One region of the Mesorhizobium sp. B2-6-2 genome, then DNA from elsewhere that is predicted to be linked to it. Evidence: predicted binding sites of a transcription regulator. Region 1 holds the regulator's gene; each other region holds the start of a gene.

What was found. Region 1 encodes PhoB, which activates phosphate uptake and scavenging genes when phosphate is short. Its sites were predicted from a motif close to TGTCATNNANCTGTCAT; they were not measured.
Region 2: the regulator PhoB is predicted to act here: its motif matches at 4,556-4,572, upstream of FJ419_RS20910 (toxic anion resistance protein).
Region 3: the regulator PhoB is predicted to act here: its motif matches at 3,693-3,709, upstream of ppk2 (polyphosphate kinase 2).

The regions. Positions count from the first base shown of each region.
Region 1 covers NZ_VFUG01000005.1:190,384-197,704, reverse strand. The annotation lists gene pstC (phosphate ABC transporter permease subunit PstC) at 1-413, shown strand, start outside; gene pstA (phosphate ABC transporter permease PstA) at 417-1,268, shown strand; gene pstB (phosphate ABC transporter ATP-binding protein PstB) at 1,265-2,068, shown strand; gene phoU (phosphate signaling complex protein PhoU) at 2,089-2,796, shown strand; gene phoB (phosphate regulon transcriptional regulator PhoB) at 2,813-3,502, shown strand; gene FJ419_RS13425 (ROK family protein) at 3,825-5,069, opposite strand; gene xylF (D-xylose ABC transporter substrate-binding protein) at 5,338-6,378, shown strand; gene FJ419_RS13415 (sugar ABC transporter permease) at 6,528-7,321, shown strand, end outside.
Region 2 covers NZ_VFUG01000011.1:83,619-90,939, reverse strand. The annotation lists gene FJ419_RS20925 (hypothetical protein) at 10-1,116, opposite strand; gene FJ419_RS20920 (5-bromo-4-chloroindolyl phosphate hydrolysis family protein) at 1,116-1,733, opposite strand; gene FJ419_RS20915 (substrate-binding domain-containing protein) at 1,742-3,313, opposite strand; gene FJ419_RS20910 (toxic anion resistance protein) at 3,434-4,513, opposite strand; gene FJ419_RS20905 (alpha/beta hydrolase) at 4,649-5,314, opposite strand; gene opgC (OpgC domain-containing protein) at 5,515-6,753, shown strand; gene FJ419_RS20895 (LacI family DNA-binding transcriptional regulator) at 6,803-7,321, opposite strand, start outside.
Region 3 covers NZ_VFUG01000011.1:74,095-81,415, forward strand. The annotation lists gene hemB (porphobilinogen synthase) at 69-1,100, shown strand; gene FJ419_RS20845 (nucleotidyltransferase domain-containing protein) at 1,151-1,447, shown strand; gene FJ419_RS20850 (HepT-like ribonuclease domain-containing protein) at 1,447-1,806, shown strand; gene FJ419_RS20855 (dihydrofolate reductase family protein) at 2,000-2,644, shown strand; gene ppk2 (polyphosphate kinase 2) at 2,686-3,606, opposite strand; gene FJ419_RS20865 (aldo/keto reductase) at 3,859-4,902, shown strand; gene FJ419_RS20870 (glycosyl transferase family 90) at 4,908-5,879, opposite strand; gene FJ419_RS20875 (GntR family transcriptional regulator) at 5,980-6,645, opposite strand; gene FJ419_RS20880 (MFS transporter) at 6,776-7,321, shown strand, end outside.

The sequences.
Region 1 (7,321 bases):
TGCTGCCCTTCATCACCTCGATCACCAAGGACGTGTTCGACACGGTGCCGGCGGTGCTGAAGGAATCGGCCTACGGTATCGGCTGCACGACCTGGGAAGTGACCCGGCGCGTGACCATCCCCTACACCCGCGTCGGCATCATGGGCGGTGTCATGCTCGGCCTCGGCCGCGCGCTCGGCGAGACGATGGCCGTCACCTTCGTCATCGGCAACGCGCACCGCATCAGCGCCTCGCTGTTTGCGCCGGGCACGACGATTTCGGCGACCATCGCCAACGAATTCACCGAAGCTGACGGCAACCTCTATACATCCTCGCTGGTATCGCTCGGCCTGATCCTGTTCGTCATCACCTTCATCATCCTCGCGCTCGCACGCTACATGCTGTTGCGCATCGATAGCCGCACGGGAGCCTGACCGATGTCGACTGCCCAATCGCTTCACCAAAGCCGCAAGCGCAAGAATGGCGTGATGATGACGCTGTGCGTCGTCGCGGCGGGCATCGGGCTGGCCTGGCTGGCGCTGATCCTCGGCGCCCTGCTCTACAAGGGACTTTCCGGGGTGTCGCTCTCCGTGTTCACGGAAATGACGCCGCCGCCCGGCGATGCCGGCGGCCTGCTCAACGCCATCTACGGCAGCATCGTCATGACGATCATCGGTATCTTCGTCGGCACGCCGATCGGCGTGCTGGCCGGCACCTACATGGCCGAATACGGACGCTTCTCGAAGCTCACGACGGTGGTGCGCTTCATCAACGACATCCTCTTGTCGGCGCCGTCGATCATCATCGGTCTGTTCGTCTACGAGCTGATGGTGCGGCCGATGGGGCACTTCTCGGCGATCGCCGGCGCGGTCGCGCTGTCGATCCTGGTGATCCCCGTCGTGGTGCGCACCACCGAGGACATGCTGAACCTTGTGCCCAACGCGCTGCGCGAAGCAGGCACCGCCATCGGAGCGCCGCGCTGGGTGGTGATCCGCTCGGTTGCCTATCGCGCGGCGCTCTCCGGCATCGTCACCGGCATCCTTTTGGCGATCGCCCGCATCTCCGGCGAGACGGCGCCGCTTCTCTTCACCGCGCTCAACAACCAGTTCTGGTCGAGCAATCTCAATGCGCCGATGGCCAGCCTGCCGGTAACCATCTTCCAGTTCGCTCTCAGCCCCTACGAGGAATGGCAGCAACTGGCCTGGACGGGCGCACTCATAATCACCCTGACGGTTCTCGGGCTGAGCATCATCGCCCGCAGCCTAACCGGACGCAGAGAGGACAGATGAAACCGATGTTGTCCACCGACCTGAACGCAGCCGATACGACCGTCGAGAAGGCCAAGATCGAGGTCAGGAACCTCAATTTCTACTATGGCCAGTCGAAGGCGCTGAAGGACATCAACCTGTCCCTGCCCGAGCGCAGCGTGACCGCCTTCATCGGCCCGTCGGGCTGCGGGAAGTCGACGCTGCTGCGCGTGCTCAACCGCATCTACGAGCTCTATCCGAAGCAGAGCGCCGAGGGCCAGGTGCTGCTCGACGGCAAGAACATCCTCGACCGCTCGCAGGACCTCAACCTGCTCAGGACCAAGATCGGCATGGTGTTCCAGAAGCCGACGCCGTTCCCGATGTCGATCTACGAGAACATCGCTTTCGGCGTCAGGCTCTATGAGAAGATCAGCAAGGCCGAGATGGACGGCCGCGTCGAGCAGGCGCTGAAGCGCGCCGCACTCTGGAACGAGGTCAAGGACAAGCTCAACGCCAGCGGCCTCAGCCTCTCGGGCGGCCAGCAGCAGCGCCTGTGCATCGCCCGTACCGTGGCGGTGAAGCCCGAGGTCATCCTGCTCGACGAGCCGGCCTCGGCGCTCGATCCGCTGTCGACCGCCAAGATCGAGGAACTGATCGACGAGCTGCAGGCCGACTACACGATCGTCATCGTCACCCACAACATGCAGCAGGCGGCGCGTGTGTCGCGGCAGACGGCGTTCATGTATCTGGGCGAGCTGGTGGAGTTCGACCGGACCGAGAAGATCTTCACCTCGCCCCGCGAAAAGCGCACGCAGGACTACATCACCGGCCGCTTCGGCTGAGCTCATACGAGGACATCATCATGGCCGAACATACCGTCGCTTCCTTCGACGAGGATCTGAGACAGATCAGCCGGCTCATAAACGACATGGGCGATCTCGCCAGCTCGATGGTCGGCGCTTCGACCAGAGCCCTGCTCGAGACCGACAATGCCATGGCGCAGCGCGTCGTTTCCGACGATGCCATCATGGACGCGCGCCAGCGCGAGCTCGACGACCGCGCCATCACGCTGATCGCCAAGCGCCAGCCGATGGCCGATGATCTGCGCAACGTGGTCGGCTCGATCCGCATGGCGGGCGACCTCGAACGCATCGGCGATCTCGCCAAGAACATCGCCAAGCGCGTCGGTTCGGTCGGCGTCAGCGCCGCGCCGCGAGACCTCACGCATTCGATCGATTCCATGGCGCAGCTGGTACTGATCCAGGTCCAGGCCGTGATCCAGGAATATACGGTGGGCGACGCCACGGCGCTGGCCAAGCTTCGCAACGACGACGAGCGCATCGACGTCAAATACACATCCGTCTTCCGCGAGCTCCTGACCTACATGATGGAAGACCCGCGCAACATCACCGCCTGCACGCATCTTCTGTTCTGCGCCAAGAATCTCGAGCGCATCGGCGACCATGTGACCAACATCGCCGAGAACGCCTATTATGTGCTGACCGGCACGCAATTGCCCGCGAATCGTCCCAAGCAGGACGAAACGACAATGTCGGCGCCGGCGGCCTGACGAAGGGTATCTGCCAATGATCGCGCCACGCATCATGGTGGTGGAGGACGAGGAGCCGCTTGGGGTGCTGCTCCGCTACAATCTCGAATCCGAGGGTTACCAGGTCGAAGTGGTGACCCGCGGCGACGAGGCCGAAATCCGCCTTCAGGAAAACGTTCCCGACCTGCTCGTGCTCGACTGGATGGTGCCTGCGGTTTCCGGCATCGAGCTCTGCCGGCGCCTCAGGATGCGGCCCGAGACCGAGCGGCTGCCGATCATCATGCTGACCGCGCGGGGCGAGGAAAGCGACCGCGTGCGCGGCCTTTCGACCGGCGCCGACGACTATCTGGTCAAGCCGTTCTCGACACCGGAGTTCATGGCGCGCGTCAAAGCGCTGCTGCGCCGCGCCAAGCCGGAGGTGCTGTCCAGCGTGCTCAAGGTCGGCGACATCGTGCTCGACCGCGAGTCGCACCGCGTCTACCGCAAGAAGAGCGAGATCAGGCTCGGCCCGACCGAGTTCCGGCTGCTCGAATTCATGATGCGTCATCCCGGCCGGGTGTTCTCGCGCAGCCAGCTGCTCGACAATGTCTGGGGCGAGACGATCTATATCGATGAGCGCACCGTCGACGTCCATGTCGGCCGCCTGCGCAAGGCCGTCAACAACGGCCGCATGCCGGACGTCATCCGCACCATCCGCGGCGCGGGTTACGCGATCAGGGAAGATTAGGCCCAGGGCGCCGAAGTCCTGACGGGCCAAGCACTTCCAACATCCGCGCTGGTGAGTAGCCGAGACGCTTGTGCCTCGTCATCCACGGGCGGAGCAAGGAGCGCAGCGACGCAGCGCAGACCCGAGGATCCATTCCGTGATGTCGACGCGCCGCGGCGGTCCAGAATTTTGCACCGCTGCGCTCGACGCGTGAGGTAACGGCATGGATTCCAGGGTTTCCGCGACGGAGCTTCGCTCCTGCTCCGCCCTGGAATGACGAAGCTGTGGGGCCTTCGCTAATTTCAAGCGTCTGCTGCTGTCCCCGGACCTCTTCAAGGCTGCCTCAGGCCACGTTCTTGCCTGCGGCACCCGCTCTCGCCTGGCCTCCCGGCGCGAAAATCTCCTGGTCGACGAAAGTCAGCGCGCGCATGGCGCAGCCTTCGCGGATCAGCGGCAACTCGTTCGGTTCGGTGTCGAAGGAGATCGATTCCGAGTGCTGGCCGCCGGCGGTCTGGGCGATCGCCTCGCGCAGCGCCGGCTCGATCAGGTCGAAGGCGGCCGCGCTGACGCCGACCATGGCAACGGGCGCCGGATCGATGAGGGCGAACAGGCTGCCGAGACCGAAACCAAGCGCTTCGCCGGCCCGGCGATAAGCCTCCCGTTCGGGGCCGTCCCTCTCGCGCGCCTTCGCGGCAAGGGCCCGCATGTCGGCGTCGCCGACGTCGACCGGCTCGGCCTCCTCGCTCATTTTCATGGCGCTGCGCCAGATCGCATAGTTGCCGGCATAGGCCTCAACGCAGCCGCGGCGGCCGCAGCGGCAAAGCGCCCCGCCCGGGCGGTGAATCATGTGGCCGAACTCGCCGCCGGAGGAATGCGTGCCGGTGAACAGCGCACCCTTGAGCACGAGACCCATGCCGATGCCGTGCGACAACAGGATGGCGATGAAGTCGTCGCGATAGCGCTCCGGGTCGCGCCATTGCAGCGCCACCGCCATCATGTTGCAGTCATTCTCCATGGTGGCGGAGATGCCGAATTCCTTCTCGAGGATGTCGGCGAAAGGAATGTCGGTCAGCGGCGTTATCGGCGACCAGAGCATGGCGCGTGCATGCGAATCTGTGATGCCCTGGATGCCCATGGCGATGCGGGCGACGCTGCCAATGTCGAGGTCGGGATCCTGCAGCCGGCGCCGCACGATCGCCACGCATTCGCCGATCAGCTCGTCGCGGGGCATGCCAAGCGTGTCCAGGCGCTGCTGCTCCTCGGCAACAACTTGGCCGGCATAATCGATCACGGCGACCGACAGGAAGTTCAGCGACAACACCACGGTCAGCACCGCGGCGGCTTCAGGGCTCAGCGCCAGGCCGATCTGCGGCCGGCCGCGTTTCAACGCCGCCGGCTCGCTGGCCTTGCTTTCGGTGAGAATGCCCTCCTGGATCAGGTCGGCGGAGATCGCCGAAATGGTCGAGTGGCTGAGCCCGGTGGTGGCGGCAATTTCGGTCCGTGATGGCTGACCGGCGCGGCGTACCGCCGAAATCACCATGGCCCGGTTGCGCCGGCGCAAATCGTCGTGGCGGATTCCGACCGACATTGTTTCGCATGTCCTCCCCGGTCATCGCGGCCTTGTGATAATGCCATGGCCTGTCGCTGACACGCTAGGGATTGTGGCAGAAGCCAGGGGTTATGTCATTATTTATTGCGGATGCCGAAAAAAATGCATGGACCCATCAAAACCCATCAGAATCTCGGTTGACAGCGTCGTTATGCTGGACCACTATTTTTTTGAGGCTCGAAAAAAAGCCTCTGTGCCGGCCTTCGGGCCAGTCTGGGTCGCGCCGCACTGGCGCAGGGAGGATATCATGAAGAAATTTGCAGCCGCCATTCTGGCGGGCGTTGCCATGTCGCTGACGCTGGCGTCCGTGGCCGAGGCGAAGGACAAGGTGATCGGCGTGTCGTGGTCGAATTTCCAGGAAGAGCGCTGGAAAACCGACGAAGCAGCGATGAAGGCCGCCATCGAGGCCGCCGGCGACAAGTATATTTCGGCCGACGCGCAGTCCAATCCGGGCAAGCAGCTGACCGACGTCGAAAGCCTGATCTCGCAGGGCGCCAACGCGCTGATCATCCTTGCACAGGATGCCTCGGCAATCGGCCCGGCGGTGCAGAAGGCGCTCGATGAAGGAATCCCGGTCGTCGGCTACGACCGCCTGATCGAGAACAAGGACGTGTTCTACCTGACCTTCGACAACAAGGAAGTCGGGCGCATGCAGGCCCGCGGGGTGTTCCAGGCCAAGCCGGAAGGCAACTACGTCTTCATCAAGGGCTCGGGCTCCGATCCCAACGCCGACTTCCTGTTCGCGGGCTCCATGGAAGTCCTGAAGGACGCCATCGACAGCGGCAAGATTAAGAATGTCGGCGAGGCCTATACGGACGGCTGGCTGCCGGCCAACGCGCAGAAGAACATGGAGCAGTTCCTGACCGCCAACGACAACAAGGTCGACGCGGTCGTGGCTGCCAATGACGGCACCGCCGGCGGCGTCGTCGCGGCGCTGACGGCGCAGGGCCTGGCCGGCACCGTGCCGGTCTCGGGCCAGGACGGCGACCACGCGGCGCTCAACCGCATCGCGCTCGGCACGCAGACCGTGTCGGTGTGGAAAGACGCGCGCGAGCTCGGCAAGAACGCCGCCGAGATCGCCTCGCAGCTCGCCGACGGCAAGAAGATGGGCGACATCGCCGGCGCCAAGGACTTCACGACGCCCGGCGGCAACACCGTCAAGTCGCTGTTCCTGACGCCGATCGCGATCACCAAGGACAATCTCAACGTCGTCATCGACGCCGGTTGGATCAAGAAGGACGAGGTCTGCGCGGGCGTACCCGCCGGCAGCGTCAAGGTCTGCAACTGAGCCTTGCCGACGTTCGATCAAAAATACCTGCGCCGCGGCCTGAAAGCCGCGGCGTTTTCTCAAAAAGATTTGTGTTTCCGCCTTTGGCGGATAGCTTTTAGGCTTGGCTAGGTATTCGCGCCAGACGGGCAGGCCGGCGGGAGGAAATCATGACCGACACGACGTCTACCCAACCGGCGGACACCGCGCGCGCGTCGGAACTCGGCACTGTGGCCCGGTTCCTGAAGGCGACCGAGCTCGACACCCGCATGCTGGGCATGATCGGCGCGCTGCTCCTGATCTGGACCGGGCTGCATGTGATTTCCAGCCTGCGGCTTGGCGTCAATCCGCTCGACTTCGACAGCCGCACGTTCCTGACGCCGCGCAATCTTTGGAACCTGTCGGTTCAGTCTTCGGCCGTGGCGATCATGGCCTCCGGCATGGTGCTGGTCATCGTCATGCGCAACATCGACCTGTCGGTCGGGTCGGCCGAAGGGCTGATCGGCATGGTCATGGGCTTTGCCCAGGCGCATTTCCTGGTTCGCTTCGTCGGGCTTGAACTGGGAAATCCCTGGATCTGGGTTCTGGCGTTGCTGATCGGCCTGGCGCTCGGCCTCATCATCGGCGCCTTCCAGGGCTTCGTCATCGCCTATCTCGAAGTGCCGGCCTTTATCGTTACCCTGGGCGGATTGCTGGTATGGCGGGGCGCTGCCTGGTGGGTCACCAGCGGCCAGACCGTTGCGCCGCTCGACGCCACATTCCAGTTGATGGGCGGCGGCCCGGCGGGCTCGATCGGCGCCAAATGGAGCTGGGCCGTCGGCATCGTCGCCTGCCTGGCGGTCATCTTCATGCATTTCAACGGCCGCGTGCAGCGCAAGCGCTTCCGCTTCCCGCTGCGTCCGGTCTGGGCCGAGACGTTGCTTGCCACGGTCACCTGCGCGGTCATCCTGGGCGCGGTGTGGCT
Region 2 (7,321 bases), on a different contig from region 1:
GCCGGCCGGCTAACCTTCCATCTGCGACAGCAGCGAAAGCATCACGTCGGCCGAAGGCATCGGCAGCACCGCCTCGATCTCGGCCGGCCGCACGCCGGCGATGGCATCCGCATCGCCCGCCACGGTGCCGAGCGGTCCGCGGAACCCGTGCTTCGACCAAGCGAGTTGCTGCAGCTTCGGGCTGGTCAGCGCTTCGAGCAGCGGATCGACCGCCGGATCGATGACGATCAGCGGATGCGCCGAATAGACGGTAGGACGCGGGTAGAGGATTTCCGGCTTGGCGCCGGCGCCGGCCTGCACGCGCTGCCAGCGCGCCGGGTCGGCGAGCGCCCATTCCACCAACTGGTTCTCGTAGCCCACCGCCATCGGCTCGGCGCCGAGGCCGCCGGCGATATACTGGTCGAACAGCTTGCCCGACGAGGACGATTTCAGGCCCATGCTGCGGAAGATTGACTTTGCCTCCTCGCGATGCCGGGCAAACAGCTCCTGCGTCGCCACGTCGCCGCTCAGCAGGCTGAGCACCAGCCCTGCGAACATGAAGCCGGAATTGGAGCGGTTGGGATCGGTGGACACGATGCGGGCGCGGCCGTAGAGCTCGGAGATGCCCAGATCCGACCAGTTCTTGCCGGCAAGAATGGCATCGAGAAGCGCCTTGAGGTCGAGCTGGTTGTAGCCGCCCTTGGCCGCGACGGTCACCAGGCCGCTCTTCTTCAGGCCTTCGACCACCGGTCCCCAGGTGTAGACGACGATAGGCGAATTGAGCACGACCTGGTCGTTGCGGATCGAGACGCCGCTCTTGCGTGCGAGATCGACCATGATAGACGAGGACGGCCACAGGAATTGCGGCTTCTGCGTCAAGAGCGCCGGCTCGCGCACCATCTCGACCGAACCGGCGACACGGGCGTCGAGCTCCAGTCCGTAGCCGCCCAGCGCGCTGGCGACATCGGGGTCGGCAAGGAAAGCCTGCTTCTCGCCGCCGACGAAGCCGAACAGATGCGCGCGGTTGCCGAGATAGCCGCGGAATTCCGGCCGGTCCTTGAGCGTCAGATAGCCGCCCGTTCCGGCCGCGGCGGCGGCAAGCAGTCCCAGTCCGAAAGCGCGGCGAGAAAGGGCCATCAGCGACCGATATCCTCTTTCAGCGACTCCTGGATGAGTCGAAGGTCAACGTCGAGCGTGCCAAGCTCGGAGTCTGCCTGGCTGTCGGCATAGTGGACGAAGGCGTCCTGCAGCTTGGTGATCACCGCGCCGATGGTGGCAAGCCGTTGCTGGCTTGGCGCGCGGCGATCGGCAAGCGCGGCATAGCCTTCCGCGACTTCCGCCGCCTGCGGCACGTAATAGGTCAGGAAGCGCCGGACGGAAGCAGCGCTCGCCGGCCTCGCCTCGACCTTGGATATGACGTCGGTGGCGATGTCGGACAGGTTTCTCACCTTGGCCTTCATATCCTTGTCAGCGATCGAGCCGGCCGCCGCCGCCAGCCGGTCGGCCGCCGGCTGCGCCTGCGCCAGCAATTCGCGCGCGAACGCCACCTGGCCGCCGCCGATCGAGCGCAGGTCGAGCCCTTCGAACAGCTGGCGCGGCGCCAGCACGAAGATCAATCCGGCAAAGACCAGAACCGAGATCACGGCCGAGACCAGGAAGGGGAAGTGGGTGAGCGTGCTGAGACCGATCAGCAGCGCGGCCGATACCAGCCCCGCCACGATCCAATTCCAGTCATTGCCGAACAAACCGCGCATCGTTGGCCTTAGTTGTAGCCGCGCGCGGCGCGGAAGGCACCGGCAAGGTCGCCGCCGCCCTCGAAGACCCGCGCCGAGGTCGCTTTGGCCAGACTGTCGAGCTGGCTCTTGTCGGCGTCGCCGAAAGTGATGCCGAACACCGGCACCCGTACCGCCGCCTGGCGCCACTCAGCCAAAAACGGCTCGGCGCTGCCGTCGGTGCGGCCGTCGGTCATGATGACGATGGCCGGCAGGTATTTCGGCATATCCGGGGTGGCCAGGATCTTCTGCAGCGCTTGCGAGGCGCAGGCGTACATGTCCGTGCCGCCGCCGGCGCGCTGCTGCGCCACGTCACCGAGCAGCTGGCTCTGGCCCGCCGGATCGCCTGTCGCGTCGAAAATGTCGCGCACGGTGCTGTCGAAGGGCAGCACGAAGATGTGGTCGGACCGCGTCCATTGCACCAGCACTTCGCTCGATTTTTCCGGCGTGAACAGGAACTGCGCGGCCGCCTGCAGCTGCTTTTCGCCCTGGTCCTCCATCGAGCCCGAGAAATCGAAGCACAGCGCCGTCAGTGACGGCTTGCGCAGCGCCTCCTGATAGAGGTTTAGCGCCGTCCGGATTACCGGCGGCTCCGGCATGCGGATCGAGGTCACCAGCTTGCCGGGATCGAAATTCCAGTCGGGTTCGGCCGTCGCCTGAGCCGCGGCGCCGCCCAGCGGCAGCCGCCGGCCGGTGTCGGCGATGCGCTTGCGCACCGCTTCCGACTGCAGATAGGCGAGCAGGTTGGTGAAGAATTTTTCGACGTCGGCGCCGCGCCCGTGATCGATGAAGCCGAGTGGGGAATCGCCTACCGCCACGCCATCGGCCGGATAGACCGCGTAGAGCGGCTCGTCGCCCATCTGCTTCAGTTTGTCGTTGGTTTCTTTCAGCGTCGCCTCGTAATTCCACATCGCGTCATAGAGCGTGCCCTTGCGCGCGGAATCGACATAGAGGTCGGCCAGCCAGCCCGAAGAACCCGAAGAGCGCTCGACGCCTTGCAGCAGCGCGCCGACGGTGTCGTGGACGGCGGGGCTGTCGAGGTCGCCGGGCTGGATCACTTCCTTGCCGACAAGCGCGCTGGAGAGCATCGCCAGATAGGCGCTGGCGCCGGAATTGGACTGCGTGGCCGAAGTCATCAGGAATTTGAGCTTGCCGTCCTTCACCGCGGCAAGGATGTCCTTCATGAACACGTCCTTGCCAATCCAGCCGAGTTCGGCGGCCTTGGATTTGCGCACGCCGAGGATGACCGGCATCTGCGCGATCGAAGTGAGGTTGCGGACCTTGCGGCCGGAATCGAACAGATCGACCCAGACGCTCGATGCCGGCCAGACCGCGTCCTGATCGAGCCCGCTGGCCTTCTGCAGTCCGAGGCCGATGTCGAGCGAGCCCTGGTAGGAGATGGTGCAGGTCGCGCCCTGCTTGGCGCAGAATTCCTGCACGATCGGCTCCAGCACCGTGTTTTCGGAACCGGAGACGATCGAGAATTTGACGTTGCTCGAATTGCAGGCCGCCAGCAGCAGTGCGGCCGCCAGCGCAAGAACGGACGAAAGCTTCATTGGCATCGAGGCTCCGTCAGCCCTGGAGCCGGACGATTTCAGGTCCACTCGACCTGAAATCGTCCGGCTCCAAATCAAAGAGATTGAGCATGATGTCGTCCGAAAACCGCTTCACACTTTTCGGCATCATGCTCCGGTGAGCGCTTTCTTGAGGTCGGCGGTCATCTGGTCCATCTGCTTTTCGGCATCGGCCCGCCTCTGCCGGCCTTGCTCCTGCACCTTGAGCACGCCCTGCACCGTGTCGATCAGGTCGCGGTTGGCCTGGGCCAGCGTCTCGACATCGACGATGCCGCGCTGCGCCTGCTCCTCGATGGAGATGGCCTGATCCTTCATCATCTTCGATGTCTGGCGGATCATCTCGTTGGTGGCGTCGGTCACTGTCTTTTGCAACTCCAGCGCCGACTTCTGGTTGGTCAGCCCGAGCAGGATGACCATCTTCTGTTTCCAGGCCGGCACGGTCAGCGCCGAGGTGGCCTGCAGGTTCTCGATCAGCGTCTCGTCACCCGACTGCACGATGCGGATCTGCGGCAATTGCTGGATGCCGAGCTGGCGCGCCTGCACAAAATAGAAGATGCGCTTTTCCAGCCGGTCGAGTGCCTGCACGGCGTCCTGATAGGTCTGCGCCTCCAGCGCTCCGGCAGAGTCGCTGGCCTTGGCGTCGGCCGCGGCTTTCAGCTTCGGCAGCTCGTTGGCGCGGTATTCATCGACGAATTTCTTGCCGGCCTGCACATAGGCGTCGAGATTGAGGATGGAGTCCTTGGTCTGCTCATGCAGGTCGTCGAGCACGGCGATATCGCGGCGCAGCGTGTCCTTGTGGCGGTCGAGCTCGAGGCCGATGCGGTCGATCTGCCCGGCGACGTCCTCATATTTTTCCTTGAAGCGCTCGAGCCGTGCCTTGAACGAGGAGAACAGGTTGCTCAAGAACCCTGCTTCCTTCAGCGAAGCAGGGTCGAGGTTCTTGGCCTTCATGATGATGTCGGTCAGCAGCGTGCCGGTGTCGCCGAGATCGCGGTTGCGAATCTGCGACAGGATCTTGTCGGCATAGTCGCTGACCGCCTGCTGGGCACGGTCGCCGAAGACCGAAATCGCCGCGCGGTCGCGAATATCGATGCCGCCTTCAATCCTGGCGACCTCGCCCGGGCTGGCGGCAATGGCGGGCAACTTCGAAGTGTCGTCGAGCAGAGTGATGCTGTTCTCGTCGGCCATTGAGACCTCCCCCTCGGTGAACAGTATCTCGATAGACAGTGTGTGACAGACATATGACAGTAGGGCGGTATGCTGCCTTGGAGTGTGACGTGCCTCACATTTTCAGCTCTTACCTGCGAGAGGCTGGCGCGCGATTCAGGCAGCCGGGGCAGGCGCTGCCAGCCATTGCCGCAGGATCGCGGCGTCCGCATCGCCAAACTCATGGCCCGAGGCGACGATGCGCGCGTCAACCTCGGCTTGGCGTTCGCTGAACAGTGTCACCAGGGCAGGGGCGAAAGGGCCATAGGTCTGGTCGGCCGCCCCGGCAATGATCAACACGCGGCTGCCGCCGAGTTTGGCCATTGGCGACATGTCGAGCACCGGCATCGCCCTCAACAGCGCTGCCTGTCTGACAATGCCGGGATGGAGCAGCATCAGGCTGGAGACGACATTGGCGCCGTTCGAATAGCCAAGGAAGGTCGCGCGTTGCAGATCGAGCCCATGTTGGCGTGACACTTCCGTTGCGAACTCGGCATAGGCGGCCGTCTCGGCACGGATGGAGGTTTGCTCGAAACTGGTCGGCGTGATTCGCTCGAACCAGCGAAATCCGTCCTCCTGTGGAATGCGGCCGCGCGCCGCGACGATCACTGAACGGGGCGCGATCTGCCTTGCCAGCGGCAGCATCGTCGTCTCATCGACACCCGACCCGTGCAGCACGAACAGGCACTGGCCGCTTGCGTTTGCCGGCCTCAGCAGACGGTAAGGGAAGGTGAGGTCCTTGCGCAGGATACTGTTTTTCTCGCTATATTCGGAAGCGCTCATATCCATTTGATTCCATGAGAGATTCGTTGATTTGCCGGCTTCAAAACGGAATATTTTCGCGCTCCGCGAAAGTTGATTGAACCAGGCGCAATTCGGGCCGTTTTTCCGCCGATACACTCCCCCGTGGGAGGAATCGAAGCGGTGCGCCCCGGGGGTCGCATTTGCTGGCTATGAACAACCAGCTTTGAGGCCTTTTGTCGATGACCACCCCTGTTCCCAACGACCGCGATAAGCGTGTCGGAGAGCGCGATACGCGCATCAACGACCGTGACACACGTATCAATGATCGTGACACGCGTATCGACGTGCTGCGCGCGCTCGCGCTGCTCACAATTTTCGTCGACCATGTGCCTGGCACCGTCTTCGAGAACTGGACCTACAAGAATTTCGGCTTCTCCGACGCGGCGGAAGCCTTCGTGCTGATTTCCGGCATCTCGGTGGCGCTGGCTTACGGCACGAAGTTCAAGCCTGGCGGCCGGTTGCTCGCGACCTTGAAGATGTGGCGGCGCGCCGGGGTGCTCTACATCTCTCATATCGTCATCACGATGGCGGTGATCGCGCTGTTTTGCGCCGCCGCGCTGTTCGCGCACCGGCCGGAAATGCTGGCGATGATCAACATCGAACCCTTGATGCGCAACACGCCGCAGGCGCTGCTCGGCATCGTCACGCTCGGCCATCAGCTCGGCTACAACAACATCTTGCCGGTCTATGCGGCGCTGCTTTTGGCGGCGCCTGCGTTCGTGCTGTTCGTCAGCTATCGGCCGGTGCCGGCGCTGATCGCGTCCGGCCTGCTGTGGCTCGTCGCCGGCATCTGGCAGATCGCGCCGCCGAACTATCCGGAGCCCGGCCTCTGGTTCCTCAACCCGCTGTCCTGGCAGTTCCTGTTCAACATCGGCCTTGCCGCCATGCTACATGTGAAGCGCGGCGGGCGCATCCCGGTCAATCCGTGGCTGCTGGGTGCCGCCGGCCTCTATGTGGTCGGCGCAGCGATCTGGGTGCACACGCCGCTCTGGGGTCAGATCACCTGGTTCAACCTGCCGGTGGTGATCGGCGGCTTCGACAAGACCTTCCTGTCGCTGCCGCGGCTCTTGCACATTCTTGCGGTCAGCTATCTGATCGTCGCGCTGCCGGCGGTCTCCAACCTCTTCCGCGTCCGGCCCGACAATCCGATCGCGATCCTGGGCAAGCGCTCGCTGCCGGTGTTCATCGCCGGCACGCTGCTTGCCATGGCGGCGCAGGTGCTGAAGCTGATCAATCCGGGAGGCTTGGCCTACGATACGCTGCTGATCGCAGCCGGCATCGCCATGCAGCTCGCGCTCGCGCTTTATCTCGAATGGCTTGCGAGCCTCGGCTCATCCCGCGCCAAGCCGGTGCGCGAGGAGCCTGCGCGTGCGACATTCGGCGTGCAGCCGCTGCCGGCGCGGGCGGGCGGCTATTAACCGCAGGGCAAGGAAATGCCTGTGATCTATCCGAATTGCCTGAGCCCGCTCAGGCTTTCGGTGCCGGCCCGGTCGAACCTCTGACGACGAACTCGACGCCCATCGTCTCGCGCCGGACCGCGCCGTCATGATCGAGGATCATGCGCGCGGCGCGTCGGCCGATCTCGGTGATCGGCTGGGCGATGGTGGTCAGCGGCGGCGTGCTCAGCGCGCCGTCCGGCACGCCGTCAAAGCCGACAATGGATACATCGCCGGGAACGTTGAGGCCGCGTGCCCTCAGCCAGTCGATGGCGATCAGGGCCATGCGGTCCGACATCGCCAGGATGGCGGTCGGCGGTTCGCCGCTGGCGAAGATCGCCTCGAGGCCGGCCCTGGTGCTTTTCTCCTCGTTCTCGGTCTCATAGACCGGGATAGTCGCCGTATCGATGCCGAAGCGGGAAAGCTCATCGAAATAGCCGGCAAGACGATCGCGCGTGCCGGTATAGACCGCGCTGCGCACCACTTCCGGAGTCGCGAAGCCGGTTCGGTTGTCGGCGAAGCCCAGCGACAGGACAGCGAAGCGGCGATG
Region 3 (7,321 bases), on a different contig from region 1:
CAATCGTGTCGCATTGGTCAGCGGCGGAGACGCGTGATAAAAGCCGGCGCAAATAGAGAGTTTCGGCGATGAACAAATTCACTCCCGCAAAGCCCGCCGGCGCGCGCAGCGTCGATGAGATCACCGGCAGCCGGCGGCTGCGGCGCATGCGCAAGGCCGACTGGTCGCGACGGCTTGTGCAGGAGAACCAGCTTTCGGTGAACGACCTGATCTGGCCGATCTTCGTCATCGACGGCAAGAACACGCGCGAGCCTATCGCCGCGATGCCCGACGTCTACCGCCTTTCCATCAACCTCGCGGTGAAGGAAGCTGAGCGCGCGGCCAAGCTGGGCATCCCGGCCATCGCCACCTTCCCCAATGTCGAGCTTGCCCTGCGCGACCAGACCGGCTCGCACATCCTCGATCCCGACAATGTCATCAACCGCGCCACGCGCGCCATCAAGGACGCGGTGCCCGAGATCGGCATCATCACCGATGCCGCGCTCGACCCGTTCACCAGCCACGGCCATGACGGCATCTTGCGCGACGGTATCATCGTCAATGACGAGACGGTGGAACAGGTCGCCGCCGCGGCCGTCATCCAGGCGGCGGCGGGCGCCGACATCATCGCGCCGTCCGACATGATGGACGGCCGCATCGGCGCCATCCGCGACGCGCTCGACGCCAACGGTTTCCAGGACGTGGCGATCATGTCCTACGCGACGAAGTTCGCCTCGGCCTTCTACGGACCGTACCGCGAGGCGGTCGGCACCGCCGGACTGCTCAAGGGCGACAAGAAAACCTACTATATCGACCACGCCAATTCCGACGAGGCCGTGCGCGAGGCCGAGCAGGACCTCGCCGAGGGCGCCGACATGCTGATGGTCAAGCCCGGCCTGCCCTATCTCGACATCATCCGCCGGCTGAAGGACGAGCTGCGGATGCCGACCTTCGCCTATCAGGTATCGGGCGAATATTCGATGATCAAGGCAGCGGCCGCCAATGGCTGGATCGACGGCGAAAAGGCGATGCTGGAATCGCTGCTTGCGCTGAAGCGGGCGGGCTGTGACGGCGTGCTTACCTATTTCGCGCCGGTGGTGGCGGAGATGCTGAGGGGGTAGGGCTCGCCTCGCGATTTTGGAATTCTAACGAGATCCGTTAGAATGGACCCATGAGCCGGAATGACGTGATCGAACGCTTGCAGAAGAACGCAGATGCCATCAGAGGCATGGGCGTGACTTCGCTTTATCTGTTTGGGTCGGCCGCGCGCGGCGACGCACGTTCGGACAGCGATCTTGATCTCTTCATAGACTACGATCCGGCGCGACGCTTTTCCTTGATCGACCTCGTCGGCATCAAACAATTTCTCGAAGAGAAAATGTCGGCCGAAATCGACATTACTACGCGGGATAGTCTTCATCCGATGTTGAAAGCTGATATCGAACGATCGGCCGTGCGTATATTTTGATGGCTCCGCGTCGGATCAAGCCGATCCTCGCCGAGATCGTTGCGGCTCTGGATGGTATCGATGCTGCGACGACCGGCAAGACACTGGAAGATTTCCGTAGTGATTGGCTGCTCCGCCACGGCATCGAGCGCGGTATCGAGATTATTTCCGAGGCCACCCGGCACATTCCTGACGATCTAATCGCTCTTGCCCCAGAAATTTCCTGGAAACAGGTTCGTGGCATAGGCAACATCCTGCGTCATGAATATCACAAGACTTCCGAAGCCATTGTCTGGGCTGTCGTGACAGACAACTTGCCGGCGCTACGCGTTGCCATTGAACGCATCCTTGATGCAGCCGACCGAGAGTTGCCCAGCTAATCGCGTTTCTCGACGAAAATTGCGACGGCATCCCTTACCGCCTTTCGCACCAATATTCCCGGGCAGCTACCATTCCTGCGACGATCCCGACAATGCCCGACTCGATGGTGCCAGAAAATACCGCTTGCATTTCGCAATCAGTCAAGCTACTCCAAAGACTGATTTCAGATTACAACTGGTCTAGGAGGCAGTCATGTCCAAGTTGCGTGTCAACGCTTTCACCTTGTCGCTCGACGGTTACGGCGCCGGTCCCGACCAAAGCCTCGACACACCGCTGGGCGTCGGCGGCGAAAATCTGCACAAATGGATGATCAAGACCCGCTCTTTCCACCAGATGATCGGCAAGGATGGCGGGACCACGGATACCGACAACGATTTTGCGGTCCGCAGCTTCGAGAATGTCGGCGCGTGGATCCTCGGCCGCAACATGTTCGCGCCGAGCCGTGGCGAATGGCCGGACGACAACTGGAAAGGCTGGTGGGGCGACAACCCGCCCTATCATGTTCCGACTTTCGTGCTGACGCACCACAAACGCGCACCGATCGAGATGGAAGGCGGTACGACTTTTTACTTCGTTACTGAAGGCATCCATTCGGCGCTCGAACAGGCGAAGGCAGCGGCCGGCGGCAAGGATGTGCGGGTCGGCGGCGGCGTCTCGACCGTTCGGCAGTATCTGCAGGAGAGCTTGATCGACGAGATGCATCTGGCCATCTCGCCTATCCTGCTCGGCTCGGGGGAGCATCTGTTCGCCGGGCTCGACATGCTGAAGCTGGGATATCAGTGCATGGAACAGGTTGCCACGGCGGATGCCTCGCATGTGATGATCGGGCGGGCGTAGGCCAGGCTTCTCCTTCTCCCCTTGTGGGAGAAGGAGGGCGCTCAATACTTCTCCGGCACGTAGAGTTCGCGCGGCAGGACCTGGCGCTCATATTGTGGGTTGAAGACGCGCTCCGGCAGCGTGATTTCCTCGTGCGGAACCTCCTCGTAGGGCATCTGCTGCAACAGATGGTCGATGCAGTTCAGCCGCGCCCGCTTCTTGTCGTTGCCCTCGACGATGAACCAGGGCGCTTCCGGAATGTTGGTGCGGGCGAAGGTCTCTTCCTTGGCCTTGGTGTACTGCTCCCAGCGCACGCGCGACTGCAGGTCCATGGGCGAGAGCTTCCACTGCTTCATCGGATCGTGGATACGCATCAGGAAACGCATCTGCTGCTCTTCGTCGGTGATCGAGAACCAATATTTCACCAGGGTGATGCCGGAACGAACCAGCATGCGCTCGAATTCGGGCACGTCGCGAAAGAACTCCTCGACCTGGTCCCCATTGGCAAAGCCCATCACCCGCTCGACGCCGGAGCGGTTGTACCAGGAGCGGTCGAACAGCACGATCTCGCCGCCCGCGGGCAGATGCGGCACGTAGCGCTGGAAATACCATTGCGACTTCTCGCGCTCGGTCGGCGCCGGCAACGCCACGACACGGGCGATGCGCGGATTGAGCCGCTGCGTGATGCGCTTGATGACGCCGCCCTTGCCGGCGGAATCGCGGCCTTCGAAGACCACCACCAGCTTCTTCTTGTGGTAGGCGACCCAGGACTGCAGCTTGATCAGCTCCGACTGCAGCCTGAGCAGCTCGCGAAAATAGGTCATGCGCTCGATGGAGGGCGGATGCGACTTCTTGTAGATCTTGGCGATCTCGAGCGAGAGCGCCGGCTCCGACAGCTCCAGCTCATAGTCCTCGTCGAGCGTATCCTCGAGCTCGGCTTCCAGCCAGTCCTTGGCCCCGGAATTCGGTTTCAGTTCATTCATCGCGCTGCTCCGTCTGCCTGTCAGCCATCACCGCTTCGGAAGCCCCGGCCGGACACTCCGTAAGCCGACTGAGATACAGAGGCGCAATGACGGTTTTATTGCAATCGCCCGGCAGCTGCATCGATATGGAAGATATGTGATCGACCCCGTATCGATAGCGGGGCGACAAGCGGCGGGAATTGTCCTACAAATCCCTCGCTCTTTCCGGCGCTCGCCACGGCGCTTCTTCAAAACAAAATTGCGAGGACCGACATGGAATACCGCACGCTCGGCCGATCCGGCTTGAAAGTCTCGACATTGACGCTTGGCACCATGACCTTCGGCGGCACCGGTCCGTTCGCCGCCGTCGGCAATTCGGATCTTTCGGAAGCCAAACGCATCATCGACACCTGCATCGATGCCGGCATCAACCTCATCGACACCGCAAACGTCTATTCCAATGGGCTGTCGGAAGAGATCATCGGCGAGGCGCTTGGCGGCAAGCGCAAGAACGATGTGCTGATCGCCTCGAAGGCGCGCATGCGTATCGGCACCGGCCCCAATGACGAAGGCCTGTCGCGCCATCATCTGATCCGCGAGTGCGAAAAGAGCCTGAAGCGGCTCAGGACCGACGTCATCGACGTCTATTTCGTCCACCAATGGGATGGGCTCACCCCGGTCGAGGAGACGGTCGCGGCGCTCGACACCTTGGTCAATCAGGGCAAGATCCGCTATATCGGCTGCTCCAACTGGTCGGGCTGGCAGGTGATGAAGGCCCTTGCCGTCAGCGACAGCCGCCATCAGGCCCGTTTCATCACTCAGCAGATCCACTACACGCTGGAAGCGCGGGAGGCCGAATACGAATTGCTGCCGATCTCGCTCGACCAGGGCCTCGGCGTGCTGGTCTGGAGCCCGCTGGCCGGCGGGCTGCTCTCCGGCAAATACCATCGCGACAGCCCGACCGCGCGCCAGATCGGCGGCTGGACGGAACCGCCGATCCGCGACGAGGATCGCCTGTGGCGCATTGTCGACGTGCTCAACTTCATCGGCAAGGCACGCGGCGTTTCGGGCGCGCAGGTGGCGCTTGCCTGGCTGCTCGGTCGACCGGCCGTAAGCTCGCTGGTGATTGGCGCGCGCAACGAGGCGCAGCTCAAGGACAACCTCGCCGCGGCAAGCCTGTCGCTCACCGAGGACGAACGGCAGCGTCTCGACATCGTCAGCCGGCCGCCGGTGCTTTATCCCTATTGGCACCAGCAGTTCACCGCCAGGGACCGGTTCGGGCCGGCCGATCGGGTGCTTGACCGCTCCCACGCTTAAAACGCTCAGCCGGCGATGAAGCGCCAGACTTCCGCGTCGGGCTTTATCTGTCCGCTCAGCACGAAATATTTATAGAGGACGAGCAGCGAAATCGCCTGCTCGTCCTGCTCATTGCCGAATTTGCGGCAATGGGCGTTGGCGGCGGCGGTTATGCGTCCCGCCTCGTCGGGATGTTTTTCAAAATAGGCCACTTTGTCGACCAGGTCGGAGAAATCTGGCTGCAGCGGCACGTAATGGACATTGGGCTCGACCTGGGCTTCGGCGAACCAGGTTTCGTAGGTCGGTTCCGGCATGAGGCAGAGTGAATTGGAGCTCATGATCCATTTCAGGTTCGTCGCGACATCATTGCCTTCGAGCGAGACGATGTAGCGATACTGTCGCTGCTGCTCGATGTTCAGGAACGGCTTGCGGTATCCGTCCGGCGCATCGGCCCTGTGGGAACCCGCATCGCAAATCGGCAGGTCGGCGGCTTTTTCGACGAAGCGGGTGCGAATCGGATTGTTGAGATGACCGCGCCACACCACCATCGGACGCTTGGCGGCGAAAGACAGGTTGTCGGGGGGCATGTAGAAGTGACGGAACTTGTTCAGCTTCATCAGCACGCCGTTCGCATTGTCGTCGCCGATGGGCCGGTCCTTGACGATCCTCGGGAACTCCGGAACGCCGACAACGTCGCCGAATTCGAAATCGATCAGCAGGCCAGGATCGAAATAGCGGGCGAATTCCTTGAGGTCGTAATAATACATGCTGGAAGAGGACGGCAGCTTGCCGACCGCTACGGCATCGGGACTGGGCACGAACGGGTGTTCCAGCTTGTTGTAGTAGTTCAGCCGCTCGCGAACCGTCTTGCCCGAAAGCATGGCCTGTTCAAGCCGGCTGGCGAGGCGGTCGCGAAACAGGGACTGCGGTGCGCGGTCGCGCGCGAAATTGCGCGCGTAGTAGAACAGCTTTGCGGCGGTTCGAGAGAGTGTGGCCATGCGTCCGCGAGTTCAGCAAGTCCCCCCTCGTCTCCTACAGCATTCTCCCGGCCATGTTGCAAGCCCGCTAATGCAACCGGCATTGTGTCGACGCTTTCCCTCAAGCCGCGACCACGGCAAATCCGCGTGCGCGCAAACCGCGCCGGTCGTCATGCAATGAGGTGACCAGCCGATCTCGGCTGCCGGCGATGTGAGCGGAAAGCAGCCGTGCCGCTGCCTCGGCATCGGCGCTCCTGACGGCGGCGAGGATGGCATGATGTTCGGCCCAGGCACGGCCGAGCGCCTTCTCATCGCGCACCTCCAGCCAGCGCGCACGCGACAGCCTGGTCATCGCGTCTCGCACGGCCCTGAGCAGAAACTCGTTGCCGGAAAGCCTTGCCAGTTCGATGTGGAAATCCAGGCCGACGCGATGCCACTCCTCGCGCGGCGTCTCAGCATCGCAGGAATCGAGCATCGCCGCGATCACGTCGACCCCGCTACGGTGTTCGAGCGCCGCCGTGAGGCGGACCGCCGCGACTTCGACCGCCTCGCGGTAGACGGCGATCTGCCCAAGTTCGGCAAGGTTGATCGGCGCCACCGCCCAGCCGCGGCCGTCGCGGGCTATCAGCCCTTCCGTCTCCAGGCGCAGCAATGCGGCCCTCACCGGCGTGCGCGACGCGCCGAAGCGGCTCTCGATCCAGCGCTCGGTCAGCCGCTCGCCCGGGCCGATCTCCAAACCGAGGATCATCTCGCGAAGCTGCCTCTCGACATTTTGCATCTGCGACATTTGTCGTCCCGTTTTCCAAGCCGCGTTGACGGCGCCCACATTGACAGCGGCGAGTGTCAGGTCCATGACGGATACCAGCTTGGTATCCCAAACTGGTATCCGTAACAACCCCAGCGTTGGCACGCATGACATGACGCCCCAGGAATCCGAACAGAGCGGCTTCAACATTCATTGGCGACGCAATCTCGCCGTCTGCTTCGCCGGCTCGTTCAGCACGCTTGTCGCCATGACGCTGCTTCTTCCGTTCCTGCCGCTTTACGTCGAGCAGCTCGGCGCCGAAGGCCACGCGGCGATCGTGCAGTGGTCGGGCATCGCCTATGGCGCGACCTTCTTCGCGGCCGCGCTGGTCGCGCCTTTGTGGGGACGGCTGGGCGACCGCTACGGCCGCAAGCTGATGCTGGTGCGCGCTTCGTTCGGCATGGCGATCTGCATGTCGCTGACCGGCATGGTCGAGAGCGTCTGGCAGCTGGTGCTGCTTCGGTTGCTGATCGGTTTTGCCGGCGGCTATTCCTCGGGCTCGACAATCCTGGTGGCGATGCAGACGCCCAAGGAGCGCTCCGGCTGGGCGCTGGGCGTGCTGGCGGCGGGCATCACGGCGGGCTCGCTGGTCGGACCGCTGCTCGGCGGTCTGCTGCCGCCGCTGATCGGCATCCGCGCGACCTTCCTGCTGTCCGGC